Regions from separate parts of the Pseudomonas sp. P5_B3 genome, predicted to be linked through region 2. Evidence: riboswitches for the same ligand, from Rfam matches in the RefSeq annotation. Region 2 holds a riboswitch; the other holds the start of a gene.
The links. Region 2 has a riboswitch for cobalamin ahead of cobO (cob(I)yrinic acid a,c-diamide adenosyltransferase). Riboswitches for the same ligand answer to the same signal wherever they lie in the genome.
Positions count from the first base shown of each region.

Region 1: it holds a riboswitch for cobalamin, as region 2 does, so the genes downstream of both, AC1DRN_RS08640 (CbtB domain-containing protein) here and cobO (cob(I)yrinic acid a,c-diamide adenosyltransferase) in region 2, are expected to answer to the same signal.

Region 1 is NZ_JBFULI010000009.1:139,893-157,181, reverse strand. Features, by position in the region: gene AC1DRN_RS08690 (DUF934 domain-containing protein) at 86-580, opposite strand; gene AC1DRN_RS08685 (nitrite/sulfite reductase) at 564-2,222, opposite strand; gene AC1DRN_RS08680 (ABC transporter substrate-binding protein) at 2,746-3,831, shown strand; gene AC1DRN_RS08675 (DUF2970 domain-containing protein) at 3,838-4,056, opposite strand; gene metH (methionine synthase) at 4,212-7,922, opposite strand; gene AC1DRN_RS08665 (fatty acid cis/trans isomerase) at 8,079-10,376, shown strand; gene nfuA (Fe-S biogenesis protein NfuA) at 10,511-11,095, shown strand; gene cobM (precorrin-4 C(11)-methyltransferase) at 11,238-11,984, opposite strand; gene AC1DRN_RS08650 (cobalamin biosynthesis protein) at 12,068-12,481, opposite strand; gene AC1DRN_RS08645 (CbtA family protein) at 12,478-13,185, opposite strand; gene AC1DRN_RS08640 (CbtB domain-containing protein) at 13,197-13,388, opposite strand; cobalamin riboswitch at 13,510-13,735, opposite strand; cobalamin riboswitch at 13,941-14,153, shown strand; gene cobW (cobalamin biosynthesis protein CobW) at 14,257-15,327, shown strand; gene cobN (cobaltochelatase subunit CobN) at 15,331-17,289, shown strand, end outside.
Region 2 is NZ_JBFULI010000024.1:60,647-74,361, forward strand. Features, by position in the region: gene AC1DRN_RS15675 (OmpP1/FadL family transporter) at 1-726, shown strand, start outside; gene AC1DRN_RS15680 (glutathione peroxidase) at 918-1,484, opposite strand; gene AC1DRN_RS15685 (hypothetical protein) at 1,541-1,663, opposite strand; gene AC1DRN_RS15690 (MFS transporter) at 1,660-2,868, opposite strand; gene AC1DRN_RS15695 (MarR family winged helix-turn-helix transcriptional regulator) at 2,921-3,325, opposite strand; gene AC1DRN_RS15700 (adenosylcobinamide-GDP ribazoletransferase) at 3,520-4,260, opposite strand; gene cobC (alpha-ribazole phosphatase family protein) at 4,263-4,838, opposite strand; gene cobT (nicotinate-nucleotide--dimethylbenzimidazole phosphoribosyltransferase) at 4,835-5,890, opposite strand; gene cobU (bifunctional adenosylcobinamide kinase/adenosylcobinamide-phosphate guanylyltransferase) at 5,887-6,408, opposite strand; gene AC1DRN_RS15720 (cobyric acid synthase) at 6,558-8,009, opposite strand; gene cobD (threonine-phosphate decarboxylase CobD) at 8,006-8,998, opposite strand; gene cbiB (adenosylcobinamide-phosphate synthase CbiB) at 8,991-9,899, opposite strand; gene bluB (5,6-dimethylbenzimidazole synthase) at 9,896-10,546, opposite strand; gene AC1DRN_RS15740 (cobyrinic acid a,c-diamide synthase CobB) at 10,543-11,880, opposite strand; gene cobO (cob(I)yrinic acid a,c-diamide adenosyltransferase) at 11,877-12,488, opposite strand; cobalamin riboswitch at 12,571-12,803, opposite strand; gene AC1DRN_RS15750 (hypothetical protein) at 12,957-13,541, shown strand; gene AC1DRN_RS15755 (PQQ-dependent sugar dehydrogenase) at 13,609-13,715, shown strand, end outside.

The DNA of each region.
Region 1 (17,289 bases), on a different contig from region 2:
AACGATGGGGCGGCCGTTGCCGGTGATCACCGAACAGGCCTGGAGGACGGCCTTGAACCCAGCAAAGAGTTCAAGGCCTGGGACATCAACGGCGACGGAACAGCGGCAGCGGTTCGTCGGTCGCTGCCTGATAGCTCACCGAGAAGTCCTTGAGACCTTCCAGGGCTTCGTGCGGATCTTTGTCGGGGCGAATGGCGAACGCATCGAAACCACAGCGGTGCATGTAGAACAACTGATCGCGCAGCACATCACCAATTGCCCGCAGTTCGCCCTTGAAACCATAACGGTCACGCAGCAGGCGGGCGTTGGAGTAGTTGCGGCCATCGGTGAAGGCCGGGAAGTTCAGGGCGATGACCTGGAACTGCGCCACGTCTTCACCGATTTCCTCGGCCTCTTCATCGGCGTCCAGCCAGATGCCCAGGCCGCCATCGCGGGCCAGGAGCATACGGCTGTGTTCGCGCCACAGCTGCAACGGCACGATGAGATCGTCACAGTTGCTGATCTGGTCGATGTTGAAATCCTTGGGCAGCAGGTGCCAGGTCTCGTCGACGACCTCGTTGTTCTTAATGATTCGCTGCATAGACACGCTCCTTGAAGAGGTCGATGCCAATACGCTGATAGGTGTCGATGAAGCGCTCGTCTTCGGTACGTTGTTCAATGTACACGTCGATCAGCTTTTCGATCACGTCAGGCATGGCTTCCTGGGCAAAGGACGGGCCGAGGATCTTGCCCAGGCTGGCGTCACGGCTGGCGCTGCCGCCGAGGGAAACCTGATAGAACTCTTCGCCTTTCTTGTCCACCCCGAGGATGCCGATGTGACCGACGTGGTGGTGACCACAGGCGTTCATGCAACCGGAGATGTTCAGGTCCAGTTCGCCGATGTCGAACAGGTAGTCCAGGTCGTCGAAACGGCGCTGGATCGATTCGGCGATCGGGATCGACTTGGCGTTGGCCAGGGAGCAGAAGTCGCCACCCGGGCAGCAGATGATGTCGGTCAGCAAACCGATGTTCGGCGTGGCGAAACCTTGCTCACGCAACTCGCCCCACATGGCGAACAGCTGGCTCTGTTCAACGTCGGCCAGGATGATGTTCTGCTCGTGGGAAGTGCGCAGTTGACCGAAACTGTAACGGTCGGCCAGGTCGGCCACGGCGTCGAGCTGTTTGTCGGTGATGTCGCCCGGTGCAACGCCGGTCGGCTTCAGGGACAGGGTCACGGCGACATAACCCGGCTTCTTGTGGGCCAGGGTATTGCGCACGCGCCAGCGGGCAAAGCCCGGATGCTGCTGGTCGAGCTCGGCCAGGGCGGCGGCCTGGTTTTCCAGCGCCTTGTAGTCCGGGTCGACGAAATGCTTGGCGACGCGCTGCACTTCGGCTTCGGTCAAGGTGGTCTGGCCACCGCGAAGGTGTTCCATTTCCGCGTCGACTTTCTGTGCGAAGACTTCAGGCGTCAGCGCTTTCACCAGAATCTTGATCCGCGCCTTGTACTTGTTGTCGCGACGGCCATAGCGGTTGTAGACCCGCAGGATGGCGTCGAGGTAGCTCAACAGGTCTTGCCACGGCAGGAATTCATTGATGAACGCGCCCACGACCGGCGTACGGCCAAGGCCACCACCGACCAGCACGCGGAAACCCAGTTCGCCGGCGGCGTTGTGCACCGGCTCAAGGCCAATGTCGTGGACTTCGATGGCGGCGCGGTCGGAGGTAGAACCGTTGACGGCGATCTTGAACTTGCGCGGCAGATAAGCGAATTCCGGGTGGAACGTGGTCCACTGGCGGACGATCTCGCACCATGGGCGCGGGTCGATCAGCTCATCGAAGGCGACACCGGCGAACTGGTCGGTGGTGACGTTGCGCAGGCAGTTGCCGCTGGTCTGGATCGCGTGCATCTGCACGGTGGCCAGTTCAGCGAGAATGTCCGGAATGTCTTCCACGGCCGGCCAGTTGAACTGCACGTTCTGCCGGGTACTGATGTGGGCGTAGCCCTTGTCGTAGTCACGGGCAATTTTGGCCATCATTCGCACCTGGCGCGAAGTCAGCTGGCCGTAAGGCACGGCGACTCGCAACATAGGCGCGAAACGCTGGATATAAAGGCCATTTTGCAGGCGCAGGGGGCGGAATTCTTCTTCGCTCAGCTCGCCTGCCAGATAGCGTCGGGTCTGATCACGGAACTGCTTTACGCGGTCCTCGATGATCCGCTGATCGTATTCGTCGTATACGTACATATAAGTCCTGTTCTCAGGCTTGGGCCGGTCGGAAACAGCGGCGTTTTTTGGCTTGCTGGCGTCCGATAAAACCTCGGCAATTCTGCGCGCACGGCCGCGCACTCCCTACGGAGCTGGGGCAAGATACCAGTTTGCAGTTATGCGTAAAAGTGATGTTTGAGCATATGTAAAGAACCAAATCGCCTAATGAGAATCGTTGTTGCAAAGCCCTTGTTTGTGGTGCGGGCAATCGTCGTCTTTACTCTGCTCGAGTCTTTATGCAATCACCGATAAAACCGACAAGAGGCGATGCAATGAGCAACCCAACCAAAGCACGGAAAAGCGATAGTACTGTTGATGCCTGGGCAATTTTGTTCCTGATCATTCTGGTCGTGGGGACGGCGGTTTTCTGGGTCAGCCATCAGTAAACGACCCCGTCCGGGCCCGGTTCCGACGATTGTCTGACAAAAACCGGAAAAATCGCCGTTTTACGGAGGCTCGCTGGCTATAATGCGCGGCGAATTTCCGGGGGCTCGGACGATCAATGTTGAAGTTCTTCTGTGGTGCAGTGCTGGCGCTGGGTATGGTCTGGGGACCATGTGTCCAGGCGGCGTCCGTATTGTTCCTCAATCCAGGGACCACCCAGGAGACGTTCTGGGTCAGTTACTCGCAATTCATGCAGGCCGCGGCCAAGGACCTGGGCATGGATTTGCACATCCAGTATTCCGAGCGAAACGCTGAAACCACACTCAAGCAGGCCCGCGAGGCTCTGCAAGGGCCGAATCGACCGGACTATCTGGTGTTCGTCAACGAACTGTACGTTGCGCCCGAAATCCTGCGTCTGGCTCAAGGCAGCGGTGTGAAGCTGTTTTTGGTCAACAACGGCCTGACCGCAGACCAGATGCGCCTGCTCGGCGCTCAGCCGGACAAGTATTCCGACTGGTTGGGCAGCCTGGTGCCCAACAATGAGGAGGGCGGCTACTTGATGCTCAAGCAGCTGATTCGCCTGCATCGCCCGGTCGCGCCCGGTCAGGTCATTGATCTGCTGGCCTTTTCCGGCCTGAAGATCACGCCAGCCGCGCAACAGCGTGAGAAGGGCATGATGCGGGCATTGGCCGAACACCCTGAAGTGCGGTTGCGCCAGTTGGTCTATGGCAGCTGGACCCGCGAGCGCGCCTATGAACAGGCCAGGTTGTTGTTCAAGCGTTATCCGCAAACGTCGCTGGTCTGGTCGGCCAACGATGAAATGGCCTTTGGCGCCATGCAGGCTTATGCCGAAACCGGAGGCCAGCCCGGCAAGGACGCGCTATTCAGCGCCATCAACAATTCACCGGCCGCGTTACAGGCGCTGTTGGATGGGCGGTTGAGTGTGCTGTTGGGCGGCCACTTCACTCTGGGTGGTTGGGCGCTGGTGCAGTTGCATGACTACGACCAGGGGGTGGATGTCAGCCAGTATGGTGGGCGCGACCGGCAGGTTCCGTTGTTGCAGCTGATCGATCACGCACAAGCCAGGCGATTGCTGGCTTTGAGCACCACTCAGGATTACGGTGTGGATTTCCAGAAACTCTCGGCCAAGGGGCAGCCGGCGTCCTGGCGCTACCCGTTCAGTCTGCAAGCCCTGATGCACTGAGTCGGTTCAGATACCCGCCAGGTGCAACACCAGTTTGACGATGCCAAACAGTGTCAACGCGAACACTGCCGTGAACAGAATCCCCAGAATCACGAAATGACTCGGCTTACCGTGAGTGAAGTCACGCGCCCGGTTTTTCCCGCTTTGCACCCCGAACGCCGCGGCCATGACGCTGTGCAGCATTTGCCAGAAGGTTGGTGGCTTGTTGTCGACTGGATCGTCCATAAAACCCTCGTCATCAATACATGAGAGGTAAGCATAGACAATACACCCGAAACCTGTGGGAGCGTGGCTTGCCCGCGATGAACGATGACGCGTTTTCCCTGTGAAACCGCGGCGCGTCCATCGCGGGCAAGCCACGCTCCCACAGGGGATGGGGGTTAGTTGTCGTAACCCAGGTTCGGCGCCAGCCAACGCTCGGTCACGCTCAGCTCCTGGCCTTTGCGCGAGGTGTAGCTCTGCACCTGGTCCTTGTCGATCTTGCCCACGGCAAAGTATTGCGCCTGCGGGTGAGCGAAGTACCAGCCGCTGACCGCTGCCGCCGGGAACATGGCGTAGTGTTCGGTGAGGAACACGCCGCTGCGGCCTGCGCGCATTTCCTGGGCTTCTGGATCGAGTAGGGCGAACAGCTGGGCCTTCTCGGTGTGATCCGGGCACGCCGGGTAGCCCGGAGCCGGGCGGATGCCGGTGTATTGCTCTTTGATCAGCGCCTCGTTGTCCAGCGTCTCATCCTTGGCGTAACCCCAGTAGTCTTTTCGCACCTGCTGGTGCAGCCACTCGGCGCAGGCCTCGGCCAGGCGGTCGGCCAGGGCCTTGACCATGATCGAGTTGTAATCGTCGCCGGCGTCCTGGTAGGCCTTGGCGACCTCTTCGGCACCGATCCCCGCGGTGGTGATGAAGCCACCCACGTAGTCGGTCACTTCACTGTCTTTGGGCGCAACGAAGTCGGCCAGGGAGAAGTTCGGCTTGCCGTCGGTCTTGATGATCTGCTGGCGCAGGTGGTGCAGCTTGGCCATTGGCTTGCCGTCATCGCCATAGAGCTCGATGTCGTCGTCATGCACCTGGTTGGCCGGCCAGAAGCCGAACACCGCACGGGCGCTGATCAGTTTCTCGTCGATCAGTTTGGTGAGCATTTCCCGGGCATCTTTGTATAGCGAGGTGGCGGCTTCACCGACCACTTCGTCCTGGAGGATGCGCGGGAACTTGCCGGCCAGGTCCCAGGATATGAAAAACGGCGTCCAGTCGATGTATTCGGCCAGAACGTTGAGGTCGATGTTGTCCAGCACCCGCGTACCGGTGAAAGTCGGTTTGACCGGTGTGTAGCTCGCCCAGTCGAATTGCGGCTTCTTGGCGATGGCCGCGCCGTAGCTCAGGCGTTCGGTGCGGGCGCTGCGGTTGGCAGTGCGCTCGCGAACCTCGATGTAGTCCTGGCGGGTTTTCTCGACGAAACCAGCCTTGAGTTCCCTGGACAGCAACTGGGTCGCCACGCCCACGGCGCGGGAGGCGTCGGTGACGTAGATCACCGCGTCGTTGCTGTACTTGGGCTCGATCTTCACCGCCGTGTGCGCCTTGGAGGTGGTGGCGCCACCGATCATCAACGGCAGGTGGAAGTCCTGACGCTGCATTTCGCGGGCGACGTGGACCATTTCATCCAGCGACGGGGTGATCAGGCCGGACAGGCCAATGATGTCGCACTTCTGTTCCTTGGCCACCTGGAGGATTTTCTCCGCCGGCACCATCACGCCGAGGTCGACGATGTCATAGCCGTTACAGCCCAGCACTACGCCAACGATGTTCTTGCCGATGTCGTGCACGTCGCCTTTGACGGTCGCCATCAGGATCTTGCCCTTGGCCTCTGGCTTGTCGCCTTTTTCCAGTTCGATGAACGGGATCAGGTGCGCCACGGCCTGCTTCATCACGCGAGCGGATTTCACCACTTGCGGCAGGAACATTTTACCGGCACCGAACAGGTCGCCGACGATGTTCATGCCGGCCATCAACGGGCCTTCGATCACTTCGATCGGGCGGGCGAAGGATTGGCGCGACTCTTCGGTGTCTTCAACGATGTGGGTGGTGATGCCTTTGACCAGCGCATGCTCCAGACGCTTGTTGACGTCCCAGTTGCGCCACTCTTCGGTCTCGGCTTCCTTGACACTGCCGTCGCCCTTGTATTTGTCGGCGATGGCGAGGAGGGCGTCGGTGCCTTCCGGGGTGCGGTTGAGGATCACGTCTTCCACGGCGTCGCGCAGTTCCACCGGGATCTGGTCGTAGATCTCCAGTTGGCCGGCGTTGACGATGCCCATGGTCAGCCCGGCGCGGATTGCGTACAGCAGGAATACCGAATGGATTGCCTCGCGCACCGGGTTGTTGCCACGGAACGAGAACGACACGTTGGACACGCCACCGGAGGTCAGCGCATACGGTAGCTCGTCGCGGATGTAAGCACAGGCATTGATGAAATCGACGGCGTAGTTGTTGTGCTCTTCGATACCGGTGGCCACCGCGAAGATGTTCGGGTCGAAGATGATGTCTTCCGGCGGGAAGTCCACTTCGTTGACCAGAATATCGTAGGAGCGCTTGCAGATTTCTTTCTTGCGCGCTTCGGTGTCGGCCTGGCCGGCTTCGTCGAAGGCCATCACCACTACCGCGGCGCCGTAGCGCTTGCACAGTTTGGCGTGATGAATGAACTGCTCGACGCCTTCTTTCATGCTGATCGAGTTGACGATGCCCTTGCCCTGGATGCATTTCAGGCCGGCTTCGATCACTTCCCACTTGGAGGAGTCGATCATGATCGGCACGCGGGAGATGTCCGGTTCGCCGGCAATCAGATTGAGGAAGGTCACCATGGCCTTCTTCGAATCGAGCATCCCTTCGTCCATGTTGATGTCGATCACCTGGGCGCCGGCCTCGACTTGCTGCAGGGCGACTTCCAGGGCTTCGGTGTAGTTGTCCTCGCGGATCAGGCGGGCGAACTTGGCGGAACCGGTGATGTTGGTCCGCTCGCCGACGTTGACGAACAGCGAACTGCGATCGATGGTGAACGGCTCAAGGCCCGAGAGGCGGCACGCCTTGGGAATGTCCGGAATCTCGCGCGGCGCATAACCGGCCACGGCCTTGGCGATGGCTTCGATGTGGCCCGGCGTGGTGCCGCAGCAACCGCCGACGATGTTGAGGAAGCCGCTCTGGGCGAATTCTTCGATGACCTTGGCGGTTTCCGATGGCAGTTCGTCGTACTCGCCGAATTCGTTCGGCAGGCCGGCGTTCGGGTGCGCGGAAACGTGGGTGTTGGCCTTGTTCGACAGCTCTTCGAGGTACGGGCGCAGTTCGCGGGCGCCGAGGGCGCAGTTCAGGCCGACGGAAATCGGCTTGGCGTGGGCCACGGAGTTCCAGAAGGCTTCAGTGGTCTGGCCGGACAGCGTGCGGCCCGAGGCGTCAGTGATGGTGCCGGAAATCATGATCGGCAGTTCGACGCCCAGTTCTTCGAACACGCCCTGGACGGCGAAGATCGCGGCCTTGGCGTTCAGTGTGTCGAAAATGGTTTCGATCAGGATCAGGTCGGCGCCGCCTTCGATCAGGCCTTTGGTGGATTCGGTGTAGTTCTCCACCAGCTCATCGAAGGTCACGTTGCGGTAGCCGGGGTTGTTCACATCCGGGGACAACGAGCAGGTGCGACTTGTAGGGCCGAGCACGCCGGCGACGAATCGCGGCTTGTCCGGAGTTTCCAGGGTCTTGGCGTCGGCGACCTTGCGCGCCAGGCGAGCGCCTTCTACGTTTAACTCGTAGGCAAGGCCTTGCATGCCATAGTCAGCCAGGGAGATCTGGGTGGCGTTGAAGGTGTTGGTTTCCAGAATGTCGGCGCCAGCGTCCAGGTAGGCTTTTTCAATGCCGCCAATCACGTCCGGGCGAGTCAGTACCAGCAGATCGTTGTTGCCTTTGACATCGCTTGGCCAGTCAGCGAAGCGTTTGCCACGGTAATCCTGCTCTTCGAGCTTGTAGCTCTGGATCATCGTGCCCATACCGCCATCGAGAATCAGGATGCGCTCTTTGAGGGCGTGCTTGAGAGCTTGAAGGCGAACGCTGCGATCGGACATTTGGACTACTCGGTAAGACCATGACGAAGGGCAGGGATGATAGCAAACCTGTGCGCTTTTAGAGCATGACTCGGTTTTGCATGAATATCGTTCATGTTGGCAAGGGTGACAGACCGGTAGAATCGCGGCGTTTTTTCAGGATTCAGGACCAGGGACATGTCGTATCGCTTCGTCATCGGCACATTGCTGTTGTTTTTAAGCTGGGGCGCTGTGGCGCAAAGTCCGGCGATTTCTTCCGTCATTTCATACAGCCGCGACATTCAACCGATCTTCACTGAAAAGTGCGTGGCCTGCCACGCCTGCAACGACGCCGCCTGTCAGCTCAATCTGGGCAGCGGCGAGGGCGCGGCACGTGGCGCGACGAAAGTCCCGGTCTACGACGGGGACCGCCGGCAGGCTGTTGCGCCGACCCGACTATTCTATGACGCCTCCGGCAAACAGGCCTGGCAGCAAAAGGGCTTCTATTCGGTGCTCGATGCCCAGGGCAGCCAGGCCGCATTGATGGCGCGGATGCTGGAACTGGGCCACAAAACCCCATTGCAGCCCAACGCCAGGCTGCCGGAAGACATCGTCCTGGGCCTGAACCGGGAAAACATGTGCGCCATGCCCGGGGAGTTCGACGGCTACGCCGCCAGGCATCCGAAGGAGGGTATGCCGCTGGCAGTGACCGGCCTGACCGACCAGCAGTACCAGACGCTGCAACGCTGGCTGGCGGCAGGGGCGCCCATCGACCGGCAGGGCCTGGTCCCGAGCGCCAAAGAAGCCCAGGAAGTGATCCAATGGGAAAGCCTGCTCAACTCCCCGGGCGCCCGGGAAAGCCTGGTGGGGCGATGGCTGTACGAGCACTGGTTCCTCGCCCATCTCTACTTCAAGGATGGCGAGTCCGGGCATTACTTCCAGTGGGTGCGTTCGCGCACCCCGACCGGCCAGCCGATTGACCTGATCAACACCCGTCGCCCGAACGATGATCCGGGCACGCAGTTCTACTATCGCTTGTGGCCGGTGCAGGGCGTGATCGTGCACAAGACCCACATCACCTATGCGTTGAGTGCGGCGAAGCTGGCGCGGGTCAAGAGCCTGTTCTACAGCGGCAACTGGCAGGTCGACGCATTGCCGGGCTACGGGCCGCAGAGCCGGGCCAACCCGTTTGCCACCTTCGAAGCGATTCCGGCCCAGGCGCGCTATCAGTTCATGCTCGATAACGCCGAGTACTTCGTGCGCACCTTTATCCGTGGGCCGGTGTGTCGCGGTCAGATCGCCACGGACGTGATCCGCGATAATTTCTGGGCGTTTTTCCAGGCGCCCGAGCACGACCTGTATGTCACCGATCCGAACTATCGCGGGCAGGCCACGCCGTTGCTGGCGATGCCGGGGCAGAACGATGATGTCGGCAGCGTCCTCAGCCTGTGGCACGACTACCGCGACAAGCGTAACGAATACGAAGCCTTGCGCCGGGACAGCTACGCCGATGAGCCGGCGCCGAGCTGGTCGACCCTGTGGGCCGGCAATGACAATGCGCTGCTGAGCATCTTCCGCCATTTCGACAGCGCTTCTGTGACCAAAGGCCTGATCGGCGACGTGCCGCAAACCATTTGGCTATTCGACTATCCGCTGCTGGAGCGCACCTACTATCAACTGGCAGTGAACTTCGATGTGTTCGGCAACGTGTCCCACCAGGCCCAGACGCGGCTGTATTTCGACCTGATCCGCAATGGTGCCGAGCAGAATTTCCTGCGCCTGATGCCCGCCGATTCCCGGGATGGCTACCTCGACGACTGGTATCAAAACAGTGGCAAATTCAAGATGTGGCTGGACTACGAGTCCATCGACGATGACAAGCCGACTGCGTTGAGTCTTGATTCGCAGGATCCCAAGCGGGATTTCGCCCGGCAATTGCTGGCCCGTTACGGCGATCTCAATGCCAGGCCCGACCCGATCAATCGCTGCGACGGCGCTTACTGTTCGCGGCCGAACATCGATCCGGACCTGCAAAGTGCCGAGCAGGCGCTAAGCCGCCTGACTTCCCGTCCGGCGGCCGGGTTGAAAGTGATTGATCAGCTCCCGGAAGCGACCCTGCTGCGCATCGAAACCAGCAGCGGCAAGCGTGAGGTCTACAGCCTGTTGCGCAACCGTGCCCACAGTAACGTCGCATTCCTGCTCGGTGAATCGCTGCGCTATCAGCCGGGGCTCGACACCCTGACGATTTTCCCGGGTGTGCTCAGCAGCTATCCGAACTTCATGTTCAACATTCCGGCCGGGCAAGTGCCGGACTTTGTGGATGCGATGGAAAGCGCCAAGGACACCGACAGCTTCGAGAAAATCGTCGAACGTTGGGGAATACGCCGCAGCCATCCGCAATTCTGGGTTTATTTCCATGACCTGAGCCGCTACATCCAGGAAACCGATCCGGTGGAAGAGGGCGTGCTGGACATGAACCGCTACGAGAATCTCTGATCTACCGCAGACCCCCTGCGGGAGCAAGCTCGCTCCCACAGGGATATTGGTGTTTCTTTTCCCGACAAAAATACTAGGACTTTGTCCGGCGCATTGATTGGCGTAAACTGCGTCCAAGCCTGCGAGGAGTTTCCATGACCGCTATTACCATCACTGACGCCGCCCACGATTATCTGGCTGATCTGCTGTCCAAGCAGAACACCCCGGGCATCGGCATCCGCGTCTTCATCACCCAGCCTGGCACCCAGTACGCCGAAACCTGCATTGCCTACTGCAAGCCGGGCGAAGAAAAACCCGAAGACACCGCGCTGGGGCTGAAAAGCTTCACCGCGTACATCGACCACTTCAGCGAAGCCTTCCTGGACGATGCGGTTGTCGACTACGCCACCGACCGCATGGGCGGCCAGCTGACCATCAAGGCGCCAAACGCCAAAGTACCGATGGTCAACGCCGACAGCCCGGTCAACGAGCGCATCAACTACTACCTGCAAACCGAGATCAACCCGGGGCTGGCCAGCCACGGCGGTCAGGTCAGCCTGATCGACGTGGTCGAAGACGGCATCGCCGTCCTGCAGTTCGGCGGTGGTTGCCAGGGCTGCGGCCAGGCCGACGTGACGCTGAAGGAAGGCATCGAGCGCACCTTGCTCGAGCGCATTCCCGAGCTCAAGGGCGTTCGTGACGTGACCGACCACACGCAGAAAGAAAACGCCTACTACTAAGGTGTTCGCTGCGAAATCAAAAAACGGCGCACCGTGAGCGCCGTTTTTTTATGGGTGAAATTTACTGACGCCATCGCGAGCAAGCTCGCTCCCACAGTTGACCGCATTTCAATGTGGGAGCGAGCTTGCTCGCGATGGGGCCCTACGGGCGATACAAATGAGCATGCCCCGCGCGATACAGCGACGACTCACTGAAGTGGTCACTACCCAGCACCCGACCCACCAGAATCAACGCCGTACGGCGAAAGCCCTTGGCTTCAACCTTCCCGGCAATATCCTCGAGCGTTCCCACCACCCAATCCTGATCCGGCCAGCTCGCGCGGTGCACCACCGCAATCGGGCAATCGGCGCCGTAATGGGGCAGCAGTTCCTCAACGATCTTCGCCAAGTTATTAACCCCCAAGTGGATCGCCATGGTCGCGCCGTGTTGCGCGAGGCTGGAGAACTCCTCTCCGGTTGGCATGGTGGTCTTGTCGGCGTAGCGCGTCAGGATCACGCTCTGGGATACGTCCGGCAGCGTCAGTTCTGCGCCCAAAAGCGCGGCGCAAGCGGCTGTGGCCGTTACGCCTGGGACGATTTCGAACGCAATGTTCAGTTCACGCAGATAGCGAATCTGTTCGCCAATGGCGCCATACAGGCTCGGATCGCCGGAGTGCACCCGGGCAACATCCTGGCCTTTGGCGTGGGCGCTCTTGATCAGGTCGATGATCTGTTCCAGGTGCAGTTCGGCGCTGTTGACCACCTGTTCGGCACAATGACCTTCCAGTACGGCGGCAGGCACCAGGGAGCCGGCATAAATGATCACCGGACAGCTGCGAATCAGCCGCTGGCCCTTGACGGTAATCAGTTCGGGGTCGCCGGGACCTGCGCCAATGAAGTAGACGGTCATCGTCGGTTCCTGTGGGGAAAAAGGGACTGAGCAGGGCTTCAGATGAAGAGTGTTCATGATCGAAGGCGGGGATTATCGGTTTTTTACGCAGCGCCGGCCAATGCCAAGGTTGCCTGAGCATATTTTTGTCGTGGAATCAGCAGTTTTGCCGGGGCCTGGGCCAGTTGTTCCGCCAGGGCCAGTGCGGCGCTTTCCGCCACGCCGTAGCAACCGGTGCGTTCAAACGCTATTTGCGATTGATGACTGAGTTGCGGTTCATATGCGGCCAGTTGTTCACTGCTGAAATACATCAACTCCAGGCCAAGCTGCTGAGCCAGTTCGATTAGCGCAGGTTCGTCACGCTTCGAGTCGATGCTGGCCAGGGCCTTGATTTCATGACGAGCAATCTGGTGCGCCTCCAGTGCCTGATCGAGCAGCGCCAGCAACGTGCTGACGGGGCAGCCCCGTTGGCAGCCCAGGCCGACCACCAGGGTCGGTGCTGTGCTGACGTCAGTCATGCGTGGTATTGTCCATCGCTTTTACGACGGAACAACCAGGCGCTGATCAGGCCCAGGGCCAGCCAGAACGCCACGTTGGTCAGTTGCGAAGCGACTTTGAACTGGGTTTCCAGCGCCTCTGGAGCGAGCATCGAATGCACTTGCGGTTGCGGTGCGCCAATCACATGAGGAACGGCAAGGATTGCCACACCGAGGACTTTCATCAGCCAGTGACGGCTGAATACGATCAGGGCGATACCGACGGCGGTGGAGGCGGCGGTGCCGATCCACCACAGTTGCCGTTGTGCCAGATCGGCTGCGGCAGTGCCGGGCAATTCAGGTGGCAGGCCGAGCGTCGGTGCGAGCACGAACGTCGCATAACCGGCCAGGCCCCAGAGCAGGCCCTGGGAGGTTTTGGTCGGCGCACGCAAGGTGTACAGGCCGGCGAGCATCAGGGCGAAACCGACCGCTACCACCAGATTGCCGCCGGTGGTCGACAGCACGCGCTGCCAGCCGTCTTCCGGCTCCCAGGCTTGCGCATCGTGAGTGTGGGCAGCCATCGCACCGTCGGCGTGCTCATGCATTTCAACAGCGGCCGGTTCGGCTTTTTCGTAAGTCTCGGCCTGCAATATCAGCGGAGCGACCCAGAAGCTTTGCAGCAGGGTCAGCAGCAGGGCGGCCAGCAGCCCGGTGAAACCTGCGGTTTGCGCAATACGCTTGATCATGTCGACAGCTCTCAATGGCACGGGAACGCGGAGCTGTGACGGGTATCGTGGGCGGCGTTGTGCACTGCTTCGATGTGCGAGAAACCGGCGAAATACACCAGGCACGCACCCAGGATCGACGCGCAGACGGCGGCGCTCAGACGTTGGGTCAGGGTTGAGGTGGTGCTCGCGGATGTGTGTTCGGCGCTGCTGATGATCGACATGGCGTTTCCCTCTGGTCTGTCAGCGGGGAATAAGAGCGCATGCAAACCCCCGCACGACCAGCCGCGCAGAGGTTCAAACAGCGCCCGCCCACCGCGGGTTTGTTGGTTCAGTGATCGTACTGGTCACTTTGTGTTGCGGGCCGGTCTCCGGGCTCACGAGGGGCGCAGGCGTTTGCCTGATCCTGCAAGCGCCACCTTCCCATGCCGTAGTGGCACAGTGGATCTGACGCTTCGCTCGCTTACCGTTGCGGGGGCAGCACCGGACTGACATGGCTTAAGAGTAAAGCACATGATTCACCGGTTTCCCGTTTCACCCTGTGAAGGGCACCCGTAACAAAGCGTGTAGGAGAGCATGGGCGGGGGCTGGGCGTCAATTGGCAAGGGTTCTCAACTCGCAACCGGGTCGACCCAATCGCGAGCAAGCTCGCTCCCACATTTGACCGCATGCTCCTGACAGAACTCGATCCCCTGTGGGAGCGAGCTTGCTCGCGATGGCGTCATTTCAGGCACTAGAGACCTCAGCATGAACATTGACCCGCCCCAAGACCATGCGTAGCCTTGCGCTTTCGAGGTTCTTCGGCGTTTGTCGAAGCTAAGAAGGGAACGCGGTCGATGCCGCGGCTGCCCCCGCAACTGTGAACGGTGATGTTCGTTGCCACGCCACTGCTGACTCAATCCATGAGGCCGGCGGGAAGGCGCAGCGAATGCCAGGCTCAAGGCCGGCGCACCGTCAGCCAGGAGACCTGCCTCGTTACAGATTCTCAATTTCAACCGGGCGGGGTGATCCGGTGGCGAACTCTTCAGGCACGCGCGTCCGCGTTGCCGGTCGTCGTCCCGTATGCCCGCCACCTAAGCCATAGGGCATCCGATGAAAACACTGTCCAAACTCCCTGTCACCATCGTCACTGGCTTTCTTGGCTCGGGCAAGACCACGCTGCTGCGCCACATGCTCGACAACGCCCAGGGTCGCCGCATCGCGGTGATCGTCAACGAATTCGGTGAGTTGGGCATCGACGGCGAAATCCTCAAGCAATGCTCCATCGGTTGCACCGAAGAAGAAGCCAAAGGCCGTGTCTATGAACTGGCCAACGGCTGCCTGTGCTGCACGGTTCAGGAAGAATTCTTCCCGGTGATGCGCGAACTGGTGGCCCGTCGCGGCGATCTCGACCATATCCTCATCGAAACGTCCGGCCTGGCGCTGCCCAAGCCGCTGGTGCAAGCCTTCCAGTGGCCGGAAATCCGCAGTGCCTGCACGGTGGATGCAGTGATCACCGTGGTCGACAGCCCGGCCGTCGCCGCCGGCACCTTCGCCGCGTTCCCGGATCAGGTCGACGCCCAGCGCAAACTCGACCCGAACCTGGACCACGAATCGCCGCTGCACGAACTGTTCGCCGACCAACTGGCCAGCGCTGACCTGGTGATCCTCAACAAAACCGACCTGATCAACCCGGCGGACCTGGCCCGTGTGCGCCTGGAAGTCGCCGAGGAATTGCCGCCAGCGGTGAAAATCGTCGAAGCCAGCAGCGGTCGCCTGCCGCTGGACGTGCTGATCGGCCTGGGTGCCGGCTCCGAAGAGCACATCGACAGCCGTCACAGCCACCACGACCATCATCACGATGGCGACGACGATCATGATGACCACGATCACGACGCCTTCGATTCGATCTCCATCGAACTGCCGCAAGCCGATGAAAGCCTGCTGATGGACGCGCTGACCCAACTGGTGGTCCAGCACGGCATCTTGCGAGTCAAAGGCTTCGCCGCCGTTCCGAACAAACCGATGCGCCTGCTGATCCAGGGCGTGGGCACACGTTTCGACAAGCACTTCGACCGCCAGTGGGGTGCTGAAGAAGCGCGAGTCACCCGTCTGGTGCTGATCGGCCAGGAACTGGATGCCACGGTTCTCGAAGCGCAATTGCGCGCCGCGCTCAGCGTGTAAGCCATGCACCTGCTCAGGACCCAGCCCGGCGGTTTCGTGTCGGATGACAACATTGCCGACCTTGGACAAACCCCCGCCGAGCTGGTGATCCTGTGCAGCGGCGACTCCAGCCTGGCGCTGCTCGCCGAAGCGGCGCAGCAATTGCCCGACGATTACCCGAGCGTGCGCCTGGCCAACCCGATGCAGGTGCAGAACCATGCCTCGGTCGATTTGTACGTCGATGAAGTGCTGCGTCACGCAAAGGTGATCCTGATTTCGCTGCACGGCGGTATCGCCTATTGGCGTTACGGCATCGAGCGCCTGGTCGAACTGTCGCAGCGCGGCGTGCAGGTGATTCTGGTGCCGGGCGATGATCGTCCGGACCCGGAGCTCAGCGACCTGAGCACCGTCGGCGCCGAGGACCGCGACCGGCTCTGGCAGTTTCTGCGCCAGGGCGGCATGGGCAACGCCCTCGATTTCTTCCGCTGCCTGGCCAACCGCTGGCTGGCCCGTGATTACACCTGGGGCGAGCCGCAGACCCTGCCACGCACGGCGATTTACCATCCGCACAAACACGCAGCCGCGCTGAGCGACTGGCAGGCCGGCTGGCACGCCGATCAACCGGTGGCGGCGGTGCTGTTCTACCGCTCGCACTTGCAGGCGGCGAACACTGCTTTTATTGATGTTTTTTGCCAGCGCCTGCAGGCGGCGGGGTTGAATCCGTTGCCGATTGCGCTGGCCAGCCTGAAAGAGCCCGGTTGTCTTACCGTGGTCGAGGACTGGCTGGATGAGACCAGCGTCTCGGTGATCTTGAACACCACCGGCTTCGCCCAATCCAGTCCTGAAGCACCCCATCTACGGCCGTTTCGCCGCAATATTCCGGTGATCCAGGCGATTTGCGCCCAGGACAACGAGCCCGGTTGGCGCGCCAGCGAACAGGGGCTTGGCCCCCGTGACCTGGCGATGCACATAGCCTTGCCTGAGCTGGACGGACGCATCATCAGCCGCCCGATCAGTTTCAAGGACCTGGCGTGGCGCAGTGAGCGCAGTCAGTCGGATGTGGTGTGCTACCGGGCCCAACCTGAGCGTATGGATTTCGTTGCCGAACTGGCCCGGCGCTGGGTCGATCTGGCGCGGGTGCCCAATGCAGAAAAACGCATTGCCTTGATTCTCGCCAATTACCCGACCCGCGACGGCCGCATCGGTAACGGCGTCGGCCTAGACACCCCGGCAGCCGCGCTGAATATTCTGCGGGCGCTGCATGCCGAAGGTTATCCGTTGCCGGCTGAGTTGCCGGACAGCGGCACAGCATTGATCCAGCAGTTGCTGGGCGGCGTCAGCAACGATCTCGATACCCTTGACCTGCGTCCGTGCCAGCAGAGCCTGGGGATGGATGATTATCTGGCGATGTTCAATGCACTGCCCGAAGCCAATCGCGCGGCGGTGCTCGAACGTTGGGGCGCACCGGAAAACGACCCCATGTGCCGCAGCGCACGGATGATGATCGCCGGCCTGCGCTTCGGCCTGACCTTCGTCGGCATTCAACCGGCCCGGGGTTACCAGGTCGACCCGAGCGCGGTGTATCACGACCCGGACCTGGTCCCGCCCCACGGTTACCTGGCGTTTTACTTCTGGCTGCGCAACACCTACGGCGCCCACGGCGTGATCCACGTCGGCAAGCACGGCAACCTCGAATGGCTGCCGGGCAAAGGCGTGGGGCTCTCGGAAAACTGCTGGCCGGATGCACTGCTCGGGCCGTTGCCGAACATCTATCCGTTCATCGTCAACGACCCGGGTGAGGGCGCCCAGGCCAAGCGGCGCACCCAGGCGGTGATCATCGATCACCTGATGCCACCGCTGACCCGCGCCGAAACCTACGGCCCGCTGCGCAACCTCGAGCTGTTGGCCGACGAATATTACGAAGCGCAGTTGCTCGATCCGCGCCGCGCCCGCGAGTTGCAGCGCGACATCCTGCAACTGGTG
Region 2 (13,715 bases):
CCTCTTTTTGGCGATACCCACGTCAAAATCAAAGGGGATGATGTCGCTCTTGGCTACAACTTCGGGGTCCTGGTACAAGCAACAGACACCACTCGTGTCGGCCTGACCTATCACTCGAAAGTGAAATACAAGATTGAAGGTCATACCGATATCAGCGCAGGCGCAAATTCACCTTCCGCCTTCCTGAAAAGCAATCGATACGATGCTTCGCTGAAAATCGAAACACCTGAATCTGTCGACTTCTCCGTGACACAACAGCTGACGGATGCGTGGACCCTTTATGCAGGTTCCACCTGGACTCGCTGGAGCCGTTTGAAAGACATCACCGTCAACAACGACGGCGTAACGGCGGCACAAGGCGGTGCATTGTCTCCGGCCCTGTTCGGCACCATTACGGAAGAGCAGAACTGGCACAATACCTGGGCCTACGCCATCGGTACCTCCTACCAGCTGAATAAGCAGTGGGTATTGCGCACCGGCCTGAGCTTTGACCAGTCGCCTACCAACAATACCGACCGATCCCCACGTATTCCTACAGGTGACCGCACAATCTTCAGCCTTGGCGCCGGCTACAACGTCACCGATGATCTGACCATCGACGTCGCCTACTCCTACCTGAAGGAAGAAGCTGTCAAGGTGGATCGCTCCAACCTGGTAGACAGTTACAGCGCCAAGTACGAAAACAGCGCCAACGGTTTCGGTGTCGGTGCGACCTACCGCTTCTGATGATTCCCGGCGAGCCTGAACCGCTCGCCATCGGAATCAAAAAAGCCCCGCTCTCCTCATGGAAGCGGGGCTTTTCATTTGTAGGAACAACCGGTCGACGCTCGAATGCTCGCGAAAACCTCAAGGCGTCTCGTACATCCTGAAAGCACGCGTCATCGTTCGCGTCCATCGCGAGCAGGCTCGCTCCTACATCAGGGGGTCGACACGAGCGGTGGCGAAGCCAGGGCTTTTTCCACCGCAGCGATGAATTCGGGATCATCCGGCTTGGTCAGGCTGGAGAAGTTGGCGATCACCTTGCCCTGGCGATCCACCACATACTTGTAGAAATTCCACTTCGGCGCGCTGGATTGACTGGCGAGGACTTTGAACAAGTGCGTCGCCTCTTCGCCGCGAACCTTTTGCGGCTCGGTCATGGTGAAGGTCACGCCATAATTGACGTAGCAGACCTTGGCGGTCTCGGCACCGTCCTTCGACTCCTGCTTGAAGTCATTGGACGGAACGCCAATCACCTCCAGCCCTTGACCCTTGAAGCGCTGGTTCAGCGCCTCAAGGCCTTTGAACTGCGGAGCAAAGCCACAGAAGCTTGCGGTATTGACCACCACCAACGGCTTACCAGCGAAGCGCTGGCACAAATCGATGGATTCCTTGGCACGCAGCTTGGGCAACGAGCCTTGCAAAAGATCCGGGCAGTCCGCCGCGTGAGCCAACCCGGTAAACGCGACCAGTAATGCGGGAACTGCCAGCCAGCGCATCAGCATGTCGGGAAATCCTTGAGCAATCGTCAGGGTTAGACGTTACTCGCCCCGCCATCGCGCTAGCAAGTCCCCATGCCCAACTGCAAAAGCGCCAGCCCGCCCTGATGCCAGCCCCACCACGACAACGCCAGCAATAAGGCGCATACGGCGGCTACAGCGATCCGCGGCCAGAGACTGTTCATATCGCACTCATTTGTGTTTGCAGGCGCGCCACCGGCCGTTCACGCACCGGCCAGTTCAGGGCGGCGGCCAACAGGCTCAGGAGAATCGCGACCTGCCAGATCAAGTCATAGCTGCCGGTACGGTCGTACACCACGCCACCCAGCCAGCCGCCCAGGAACGAACCGAGCTGGTGAAACAGGAAAACAATCCCACCGAGCATGGACAGGTTTCGCACGCCAAACAAGGTCGCCACCGTACCGTTGGTCAACGGCACCGTCGACAGCCACAAAAAGCCCATGGCCATGCCGAACAAATAGGCCGTGGTGGTGGTCACCGGCGCCCACAGGAACAACGCAATGACCACCGCCCGCAGCAAATACAAACCGGTGAGCAAACGCGGCTTGGACATGCGCCCGCCAAGCCATCCTGCTGTGTAGGTGCCGAAAATGTTGAACAGGCCGATCAGCGCCAGCACCGTGGTGCCGACCGTCGCCGGAAGATGCTGATCCACCAGATAGGCCGGCAAGTGCACACCGATGAACACCACCTGGAACCCGCACACAAAAAAGCCGAACGCCAGCAGCCAGAATCCGGAGTGGGAGCAGGCTTCGCGCAGTGCTTCGCCAAGGGTCTGTTCGTGGCCCAGGACGGGCAGCGGCTTGTCCTTGAGCATACTCACCAGCGGCACGATCAACGCCACCAGCAAGCCCAGCACCAGCAGCGCCGCGGACCAGCCAAGCCATCCGATCAAACCGAGGGTGCCGGGCAACATCGCGAACTGGCCGAACGAACCGGCCGCACTGGCGATCCCCATGCCCATGCTGCGTTTTTCCGGCGGCACCGCGCGGCCGACTACACCCAGAATCACCGAGAACGACGTACCGGACAGTCCGATGCCGATCAGCAGACCGGCACTCAGGGACAAGGTCACCGCCGAGTCGGAGAGCCCCATGCAAATCAGCCCGGCCGCGTACAGGACGCCTCCGATCAGCACCACTTTCGCCGCGCCGAAGCGGTCGGCCAGCGCGCCGGTGAATGGCTGAGCCAGGCCCCAGATCAGGTTCTGCAGGGCGATGGCGAAGGCAAAGACTTCACGGCCCCAGCCGAACTCGGCACTCATCGGTGCCAGAAACAGCCCGAAGCCATGTCGAACCCCCAGAGACAACGCAAGGATCAGCGCACTCCCCAACAGAACCCAGCCGCATGTACGCCACATCGATGTCATTGTTGTTCTCCGGTAGCGGGTATATACCCGCTTAAGATCGAAAAAACCGGCATCATGCCAGTTCATCCAGCAGCTTCAGTAAGATTTCGCGCTTCTCGGCCCCCAGGCGATCGATCAAACGCTGCTGTGCGGCTTCCCAGGCCGGCAAGGCAGCCTTCAGACGCTCTGCCCCGGCCTCGGTCAACAGGACGATGCGGTTACGCATGTCCTCGCCCTCGACCAGCGTCACCAGGCCGTCACCCTCCAGCACCCGTAAATTGCGACCCAGGGTGCTGCGATCCAGGCCCATGGCCTCGGCCAGGGTTGAGATGCTCGGGTGATCCAGACGCTGCAGGTTGCACAGCAAAGAATACTGCGCAACGTTGATCCCGAAGCCGTCGAGAGCGCCGTCGTAATGCCTGCTGACGCCACGGGCGGCGCGACGCAGGTTGATGCATAAACATTGGGAATCGAGCATGGTGCGTGTATATACCCGCGAGTCGGTTAAATCAAGTGACATGGAGTTTGTTCAGTGATCAGGCGGTGTCCCGAAAATCGCTTTCGCGAGCAGGCTCGCTCCCACAGAGATTTTCGGTGTGCCCACTATTGTGTCAACAAAACTGAAACCCTGTGGGAGCGAGCCTGCTCGCGAAGAGGCCGGAACATTCACCACTACGGCGCTAAGGCTAATGCCAATCCAACCAACACCCCTACCTCCAGCAACTCCAGCATTGCACCTGCCGTATCGCCCGTCGTTCCACCCAGCCGCCGCAACATCACCTGGCGCAGCGAGACAAACCCCAGCACTGCCAACACCACCGCCAGCGCACCGCTGACGCCTGCGATCAACACACAGGCCAGTGCACTGACCGCCAACACCTGTCTGCCCGCCGAACGCGGAAGATGGTCGGCCAATGCCTGGCCCAGGCCACCGGCACGCACATAGGGCGTAGTCAGGAACAAACCGAGCAATGCGCTGCGACCGATCAACGGCACGATGATCAATGCCAGCGAATGCGGCTGTTCGATCAGCGCCAGCAGCGCGGTGAACTTGAGCAACAACACCAGCACCAGCGTCACCACGGCGATCGGCCCGCTGCGCGGGTCTTTCATGATGGTCAGCGTACGCTCACGGTCGCCAAAACCGCCGAGCCAGGCATCGGCGCTGTCCGCCAAGCCATCGAGATGCAATCCGCCACTGAGCAGCACCCAAACGCTCAGCAACAGCGCCGCGTGCAACAACATCGGCGTGCCCAGTAACAGCCAGTTGACTGCCCACAGAATCGCGCCAAACAGCAATCCCACCAACGGATAAAACAGCAGCGACCGCCCCAGCTCCCGGGGCTCAGGCATGCCGGGCAGGCGTATCGGCAGGCTGCTGAGAAATTGCAGGGCGATCCAGAATGGCAGCATGGTCAGAGCACTTCCTTCAACAGGCCCGCAGGCTCCACTGTCAGCGAAAACAGCGCGCCATGCCCGATCTCAACGTTGAGCAGTTGCTCTCGCGGCAGCCCTCGCGCTTGTGCCAGCAACAGACGCATCACTCCGCCATGGCTGATCAGCAGAATGCGCTCACCGGTACAGGTCGCATGCAAGCGCTCCAGCGCTGCCAGCACCCGTGCCGAAAAGTCTGCAACCGGCTCACCCTGAGGCGGCGTGAACGAATAAGGATCGGCCCAGAACAAACCCAGCGCCTGCGCGTCGGTTTCCATCAACGCCGCCGCGTTCTGCCCTTCCCAAGCGCCGAAATGCAACTCTTGCAGGTCTTTGTCCAGTTGCACCGGCACGCCCAATTGCGCACCGAGCTCCTCGGCAAAGCGTGCACAACGCTTTAACGGCGAACTGACCAGCCGGTCCCACGGGCCTTGTCCGACCACGGCGGCGCGCATCTGCGCCCAGCCCAAATCGGTCAACGCATCATCGATGCTGCCACGCAAGCCGCCGCCGAGTTCAGTTTCACCGTGACGCAACAGATCCACGCGCAAGGTCATGCCGGACGATCTGCCACGGCGGCTTCGGCGAAGGTCGCCATCTGACCGTGCAGGTCGCACGCCAGGCGCAGCAGCGGCACAGCCAATGCCGCGCCACTGCCTTCGCCAAGCCGCAGGCCGAGATCGAGCAACGGCTGCGCGTTCAGGGTTTCCAGCACATGACGATGCCCTGGCTCGGCGCCGCGATGACCGAACAACAGCCACTGACGACACTCTGGATTCAAGCGCACCGCAACCAGCGCCGCGACACTGCAAATGAAACCGTCCACCAGCACCGCGACACCCTCCTGGGCACAGGCGAGATAGGCACCGACCAGCGCGGCGATCTCAAAACCGCCGAGGTTGAACAGGGTCTGCAAGGCGTCGCCACGCTGCGCGCCATGCAATGCCAGGGCGCGCTCGATCACCTGCGCTTTGTGGCTGACACCTTCGGCATTAAGCCCGGTGCCAGGCCCGGTCAGATGCACCACCGGGCAATCGAGCAGCGCGCACGCCAGGGCGCTGGCGGCGGTGGTGTTGCCGATGCCCATTTCGCCACCGATAAACAACTGCGCACCGCTGGCGATGGCCCGCTGCACGCTGTCACGACCGGCTTGCAGGGCGAGTTGCCCCTGGGCCTGGGTCATGGCCGCCCCCTGTACAAAGTTTGCCGTGCCCGGGCCGACGTTCAGGTGACGCACGCCCGGCAGGCTCAGCGACGGCGTTACCGTGCCAAGGTCAACCACCTCGAGGGAAGCGCCCAACTGCCGCGCCAATACGCTGATCGCCGCACCGCCACTGACAAAGTTGTGCAGCATCTGCCCGGTCACTTCCTGAGGAAACGCCGACACCCCCTCAGCGACCACACCATGGTCGCCGGCAAAAATCGCGATCCATACCTGATCCAGACTCGGCTTGACCCGTCCCTGCAACCCCGCCAGTTGCACCGCCACCAATTCCAGCTGACCGAGGGAGCCGGCGGGTTTGGTCAGTTGCTGCTGCCGCGCCTGCGCCTGTTCGACCGCTTGGGTATCGACCGGCTTGCACGGGTTCAGCCACCAGGATTGAGTCATAACGCAGTTCCTTTCAAAGTCAGGGGCAGGCCGGCGACGGTCAGGACGACACGCTGACAGCGCTCAGCCAGAGCTTGATGCAGCCAACCGGCTTCATCGACATAGAGGCGAGTCAATTCGCCCAGCGGCACGACACCCATTCCGGTCTCGTTGCTGACAAAAATGATTTCACCCGGCAGCGACGCCAGGCAGTCCAGCAAGGCATCGCGCTCGGTTTGCAAGCGCGCGGCATCGTCGAGCATCAGCAGGTTGGTCAGCCACAGAGTCAGGCAATCCACCAGCAGGCAGCGGTCGGCGCGGGCGGACTCTCGCAGCACCCGAGCCAGTTCCACCGGCTCTTCGATCAATGCCCATTCGGCAGGACGACGGGCGCGGTGATGGGCCACCCGCTCGCTCATTTCTCCATCGAGTGGCTGGCTGGTGGCGATGTAGGTCACGGCCAGCGCGCTGTCGATGGCGAGTTTTTCAGCCAGGCGACTCTTGCCGGAGCGGGCGCCGCCGAGGATCAGTTGGAGCATGGTTATTTCCTTGAAATCTTCAGGGAGGCGACGGCCCCCTTCGCGGGCAAGCCCGCTCCTACAGGGTTATGAGGTGTACCCAATATCTATGATCGACGCAGATCAACTGTAGGAGCGGGCTTGCCCGCGATGAGGCCATGACAGGCGCCTCAAATCCCGCAGAGCTGTCGCAACAGCCCGGTATCCAGATGCTTCTCCACCAGATCCGCCAGTCGTTCGATATCACGCTCGCGCAAGGCGTGGTAATCCACGTCCTGCACCTCCTGCAAACCCGCCCAGCGCAGCAGCGCACTGCACGCCGCCGGCGATTCGAACAGCCCGTGCAGGTAGGTGCCGAAAATCTGCCCGTCAACACTTTGCGCACCATCACAGCGACCGTCATCCAGTTGCACGGCAGCATTTTCCAGCGCCGGTCCGGTGGTCACGCCGGCATGAATTTCATAGCCCGCCACCGGCGCATCTTCCAGCGCCAGGCGACCACGCACATTACGCAACTGCTTCTCTTGTTCGAGCTGGGTCTGGAACGCCAGCAGCCCCAAACCGGCACTGGATCCCGGTGCACCTTCGAGACCCAGCGGGTCATGCACCTGCTCACCGAGCATCTGCAGGCCGCCACAAATTCCCAGGAGTTTCCCGCCGTAACGCAGATGCCGGGTGATGGCGGTGTCCCAGCCGTTGGCCCGCAGGTACGCGAGGTCGCTGCGCACGCTTTTCGAGCCGGGAAGGATGATCAGATCGGCGGGTGGAATGGCTTGGCCAGGGCCGATGAATTGCAGGTCCACTTGCGGATGCAGGCGCAGCGGATCGAAGTCGGTGTGGTTGCTGATGCGCGGCAGCACCGGCACCACCACCTTCAGCACCTGTTCAGCCTTATCGGCCTGGCGCTGATCGATGCCGTCCTCGGCCTCCAGGTGCAGGTCCATCACGTACGGCAGCACGCCAATCACCGGTTTGCCGGTGCGCTCTTCGAGCCAGTCGAGACCGGGTTGCAGCAACGCGATATCACCACGAAAACGATTGATGATGAAGCCTTTGACCCGCGCCTGTTCGCTCGGCGACAGCAGTTCGAGGGTGCCTACCAGGTGGGCGAAAACCCCGCCGCGATTGATATCGGCAATCAGCAGCACCGGGCAATCCACCGCTTCGGCGAAGCCCATGTTGGCGATGTCACCTGCCCGCAAATTGATTTCCGCCGGCGAGCCTGCGCCCTCGACCATCACCAGCGGATACGCCGCGCTCAAGCGCTCGTGGGAGGCCAACACCGCTTGCAGGGCGATGGTCTTGTAGTCGTGATAGGCGACGGCGTTCATGGTGGTGACGGCGCGGCCATGGACGATCACTTGGGCACCGGTGTCACTGTTGGGCTTGAGCAGCACCGGATTCATGTCGGTGTGCGGCTCAAGGTTCGCGGCCTGGGCTTGGACCGCCTGGGCGCGGCCAATCTCGCCACCGTCGGCGGTCACCGCACTGTTGAGTGCCATGTTCTGCGGCTTGAACGGCACCACCCTGACGCCCTGGCGCGTGGCCCAACGGCACAGCGCGGTCACCAGCGTGCTTTTACCGGCATCCGATGTGGTGCCCTGCACCATCAGCGTGGTCATTGGTTTTCCTTGGCGAAATCTTCGAATGCCTGCGCCAGTCGCACCCAGGCGGCTTCGTCACCGGGCAAGCCGAATCGCAGGCTGCTGTTGTGCGTGAACAATCGCAGGAGAATGCCGCGCCGGGCCATGAATTCCTGCAGTTCTTCGGCGCGCTCGGTGATCAGCCACTGGAACAGCGCACAACCGCCCTGAGGCTGGAACCCTTGTTGTTCCAGCATCGACGCAAGGCGCTCGCTGGCCTCATCCGCGCGCACCCGTTGCCGCGTCTGCCCTTCGGTATCGCGCAGGCAGGCCTGGCCCACTACCCGGGTTGCCCCGCTCACGGCCCACGGCCCCACTTGTTCAGCCAGCAACTTGAGCAACTTGCGCTCGGCCAGCACAAACCCCAGGCGCACACCGGCCAGGCCGAAAAACTTGCCGAAGGAGCGCAGGACGATCAACCCGACTTGATGGGCAAACGGCGCCAGGCTCAGTTGCGGCGTGTTATCCATGAACGCTTCGTCCACCACCAGCCAGCCACCGCGCTGGGCCAGCCGCGCGTGCCAGTCGAGCAGGCGACTGGGGGTGAGGCTCAGGCCTGTGGGGTTATTCGGGTTGACCACCACCAGCACATCGAAACTGTCGATAAAGAAGTCGACTTCGTGCTCCAGCACTTCACGCACGATGTAGCCGTTACGACGCCACGCTTCAGCGTGCTCGGCATAACACGGCGACAGCACGCCGACCTTGCCTGCCCGACGCAATCGCGGCAGCAGCTGGATTGCCATTTGCGAGCCGGCCACCGGCAATGCCTGCAAGGTGCCGTAGTAATCACAGGCGGCTTGCTCCAGGCCATCGTCCGCTTCCGGCAAACGAGCCCAGGCCCGCAGCGGAATATCCGGCACCGGGAACGGCCAGGGCGCAAGGCCCGTCGACAGGTCCAGCCAGTCGGCTTCCTCTATGCCGTATTCGAGCGCCGCCTTGCGCAATCGCCCACCGTGCTCAAGCATAAAATTCGGCCCCCAGGCAGAGAATCAGCAGCCATAACCATACCCCGCGCTGGACCAATTGCCAGCCTCGGTCAATGGAGTCGGCATCCGCCGGCACACCTTCGCCCAACTGTGGACGCTGATGCAGTTCGCCGTGATAAATCGCCGCTCCGCCCAATTCGACGCCAAGGGCACCCGCCCCTGCCGCCATCACCGGGCCAGCGTTCGGGCTGTCCCAGGTCGGGCCCTGGGTGCGCCAGCATTTCAACGCCAGCCGGGTTTTACCCAGCAGCGCGTAAGTCAGTGCCACCAGGCGCGCAGGAATGTAATTGAGCACGTCGTCGACCTTCGCCGCCGCCCAGCCAAACCGTTCGAAGCGCTCATTGCGATAGCCCCACATCGCATCCAGGGTATTGCTCAGGCGGTAGAGCACCACGCCCGGCGCACCCGCCACGGCAAACCAGAACAACGCCGCGAACACTGCGTCGCTGCCGTTCTCCAGCACCGACTCGGTGGCGGCACGGGCGACTTCGGTTTTATCCAGATCACTGGTTTTACGGCTGACCAGATAACTCACGCGTTTGCGCGCTTCATCAAGATCATCGCCGCGCAATGCCTTGGCCACAGGCGTGACGTGCTCACCGAGGCTGCGCATACCGAGGGCGCAATAGAGCGCGAGAATCTCGACGATCCAGCCGACATAAGGCGCCCAGGAGAATGCCGTGACCAGCAATGTCAGCGGCAACACGGCAATCACCCACGCAGTGACGCCATGACTGCGCCAGCCGCGACCGCCACCATTGAAGCGTTGCTCGATGCGCTCGGCAAAACGGCCGAACGCCACCAGCGGATGCCAGCGTTTGGGTTCGCCCAGCAGCGCATCCAGCGCAACCGCGGCGACACTCAACAACGCCACACTCATTGACTCACTCCCCAATAATTTTCATACAGCAATTCATGTAGCGGACGCGCCTGCGCCCAGCCTTCGAGCACCAGCATCGGTGCCGGATAGAACTCCTTCACCGGCCCCAGGCACAGCACGGCCAGAGGCTTGGCTCCAGGTGGCAACTTCAGCAAATCGGCCAGGGCTTGCGGTTCGAACAGCGACACCCAGCCCATGCCCAGCCCTTCGGCGCGGGACGCCAGCCACAGGTTCTGGATAGCACAGGACAGCGAGGCCATGTCCATTTCCGGCAGCGTGCGGCGGCCGAAGATATGCTGCGCGCGATCGTCCATCAGGGCGGCGACCAGTACCTCGGCGCAATCGTTGATGCCTTCGACCTTGAGCTTCATGAACTCATCGCTGCGCTCACCGAGGGCTTCGGCGGTGCGAATGCGTTCTTCTTCCACCAGGGCCTGGATTTGTCCGCGCAAGGCGCGATTACTGATGCGGATGAAGCGCCAGGGCTGCATCAGGCCGACACTGGGCGCCTGATGTGCCGCCTCGAGCAGGCGTCGCAGCAATTCGGGCTCGACGGTGCCGCCGCTGAAGTGGCGCATGTCGCGGCGTTCGGCGATGGCGCGGTAGACCGCAGCGCGTTCGGCTTCAGAGAATGCGTTGTCGGTCATGGCCTCTTCGCGGGCAAGCCCGCTCCCACAGGGTTTTGGTCAGGCGCAAACAGCGCGGCAATCGCCGAGGGGTTAGACGGAAAATAAAAGTGCACATAAGAAGCAGTCATCCGCCCCTCACGATAGACCGCCTCTGCTCCACGCCCGCCGTTAGGGCTCAAACCCCGGGCAATCGGCGCCAGTTCAGTGGTGGTCAACGAATGGTGATAGGTGTGCCCGCGCAGCGAACCTTCTGGCAGTTCCACCGCCTGCAACGCCAGCGCGGCCAGACGCTTTTGCATCACCGCATCCCCGGCCAGCAAGCCAACCAGTTCAGCGCGAGTGCCCTCGACATCGGTCAGGGAATCTAGCAGATACAGCATGCCGCCACACTCGGCGAGCAAGGGTTTGCCTGCCCGGTGGTGAGCGCGAATCGCATCGAGCATCACGGTGTTTTGCGCCAGCGCGACATGGTGCAGCTCAGGGTAACCGCCCGGCAGGTACAGGCTGTCCGCCTCCGGCAACCCACGGTCGCGGATCGGCGAGAAGAACGCCAACTCGGCGCCCATCGCCCGCAGCAGATCCAGGCTCGCGCCGTAGGTGAACGCGAAGGCTTCATCACGGGCGACGGCAATGCGCACACCGGCCAGCAGCGGTGCGGCTGCGATGACATCAGGGGCGGCGAACTCGACCGCCGGCGGCAGAGCGACCTCGCAACTGCTGGCCAGGGCATCGGCTGCCGCGTCGAGGCGCAGGTCGAGATCGTTCAACTCACTGGCCTGCACCAGCCCCAGGTGCCGACTCGGCAATTCGATCCCGGTTTCCCGGGACAGCGCGCCGTACCAGCGCAGACCTTCAGTCAGGCTGCCTTCGAGCAGTTGCGCATGGCGCAGCGTGCCGACGCGATTGGCCAGCACGCCGGCGAACGGCAAGTCCGGCTGATAACGCGCCAGCCCCAGAGCCAAAGCGCCGAAGGTCTGGGCCATGGCGGTGCCATCGATCACACCCAGCACCGGCACACCGAAATGCCGCGCCAGATCGGCGCTCGACGGCGTACCGTCGAACAGCCCCATAACGCCTTCGATCAGGATCAGGTCTGCTTCAGCGGCGGCTTCCCACAGCAGCCGGCGACTTTCTTGCTCACCAACCATCCACATGTCCAGTTGATACACCGGCGCACCGCTGGCGCGCTCGAGAATCATCGGATCGAGAAAGTCGGGGCCGCACTTGAACACGCGGACCTTGCGCCCCTGATTGCGATGCAATCGGGCCAGCGCCGCGGTGACGGTGGTCTTGCCCTGGCCAGAGGCCGGCGCGGCAATCAGTACCGCCGGACAGTGTCGAGGCTGACTCACAATTCGACGCCTTTCTGCGCTTTGATCCCGGCCTGGAAGGCGTGTTTGATCACGCCCATTTCGGTGACGGTGTCAGCCATCTCGATCATTTCCGGCTTGGCGGCACGCCCGGTGACCACCACGTGTTGCATCGGCGGCCGGGACTGCAAGTCACTGAGCACCTGATCGAGATCGAGGTAGCCATGCTTGAGGGCGATGTTCAGTTCATCCAACACCACCAGACCGATGGACGGATCGCACAGCAGTTGCCGGGACACCGCCCAGGCGGCTTCGGCGGCGGCGATGTCGCGCTGGCGGTCCTGGGTTTCCCAGGTAAAGCCTTCGCCCATCACATGAAAACGCACCTGCTCGGGAAAGCGCCGGAAGAACAACTCTTCGCCCGTGCTGTTACGGCCCTTGATGAACTGCACCACGCCGCATTGCATGCCGTGCCCCATGGCGCGGGCAAGCATGCCGAAGGCCGAACTGCTCTTGCCCTTGCCGTTGCCGGTCAGCACCAGCAGCAGGCCACACTCGTTCGGGGAATTGGCGATGCGCTCGTCGATCACGGCTTTTTTGCGCTGCATGCGCGCCAGATGGCGTTCGTCACGATCGGGGGTATCAGTCATGGGGGAGCTCTCCGTTGAGGCAGGAATAACGGCGGGCAGGCACAAAAATAGAAGGCAACAAGCCTGGCATCGCCCACCGTGACGCCGCTGGATGAATCAGGCCGGTCTCCGGGCTCATGAGTGGCCGCGGGGCCAGACTGCGCGCCTTCCCGCATCGAATCGACACAGTGGCATCAGCACAGTTTTCACTCATTTACCGTTGCGGGGGCAGCGCCGGAATTGCGGGCCTTCGACCAATAGAAGGACTCACTCACCGGCTTCCCTGTTTCACTCTGTCGACCCAAGCCACAGAGCACCTGAAACAAGCCGCGAAGGTTAGAGGGTTGGGGGTGGAGCGTCAATTAAAGCCGGGAGGCGATCGACCGATTGACTGCCATCAATCAATAAACTGACGTCAATCTTGTGCCACACTCCCAGCAGTGATATCAAAGAGCCACAACCTCACAACACAACAACAAGGGTGAGCCCATGCAAGGCATGATCATCAGCAATCCAAAGCTGGAATTCCTGCGCCCGGTGCTTGAGCGCTGGTTCGAATGCATCGACCGTTACAACGCCGTCCGCGGTGATGGCGACACACCGTACTGGCACGACGAAAAAGCCAATCTCGGACTGCTGTCTGCCGCCGCCTGGATGGCCGAGATGGTCACGCTGCAACAGACACCAACCCGCAAACAGACCGACGAAGGCGAGCGCAACAGCCGCGCCGACCTGTTCCTCGCCTCGCCGGAAACCCGCGCCTACATCCAGACCAGCCAGCGCTGGCCACGGGTCAACAGCCTCAACCTGTCCCAGGCCCTGCTCGATATCGCCAGCGATGCGAAGCGCCTGAGCCACGCCAGCGACCTGAAACTCGGCTGCCTGTTCGTCGCCCCGCAAAAAGCCCAGCAAGGCGCAACGCCGGAAGAACTCCAGGACATGGTCGACGACCTGCAAAAGGAACACACCTGCGCGGTCGCCTGGTATTTCCCTTATGCCTACCGCAAGTTGCGCAACGAAGCCGGCAACTATCACCCCGGCATTGCGGTGCTGTTCAAGGAAGCTCGCGGCTGAGGCATTGAACCATCGCACGACAACGCTTCTCTATGATTAGAACAAGGCATTCGTAGGGAAGACCAGCATGCGCACGCCCCCGCTCGCTCTCGTTGTCGCGCTCTGCACAGGGCTCGCCGCTTGTGGCGAGACCTCTCGCCTGCAAGTCTCCGACGGCACCGGCCCGTCCCCCCG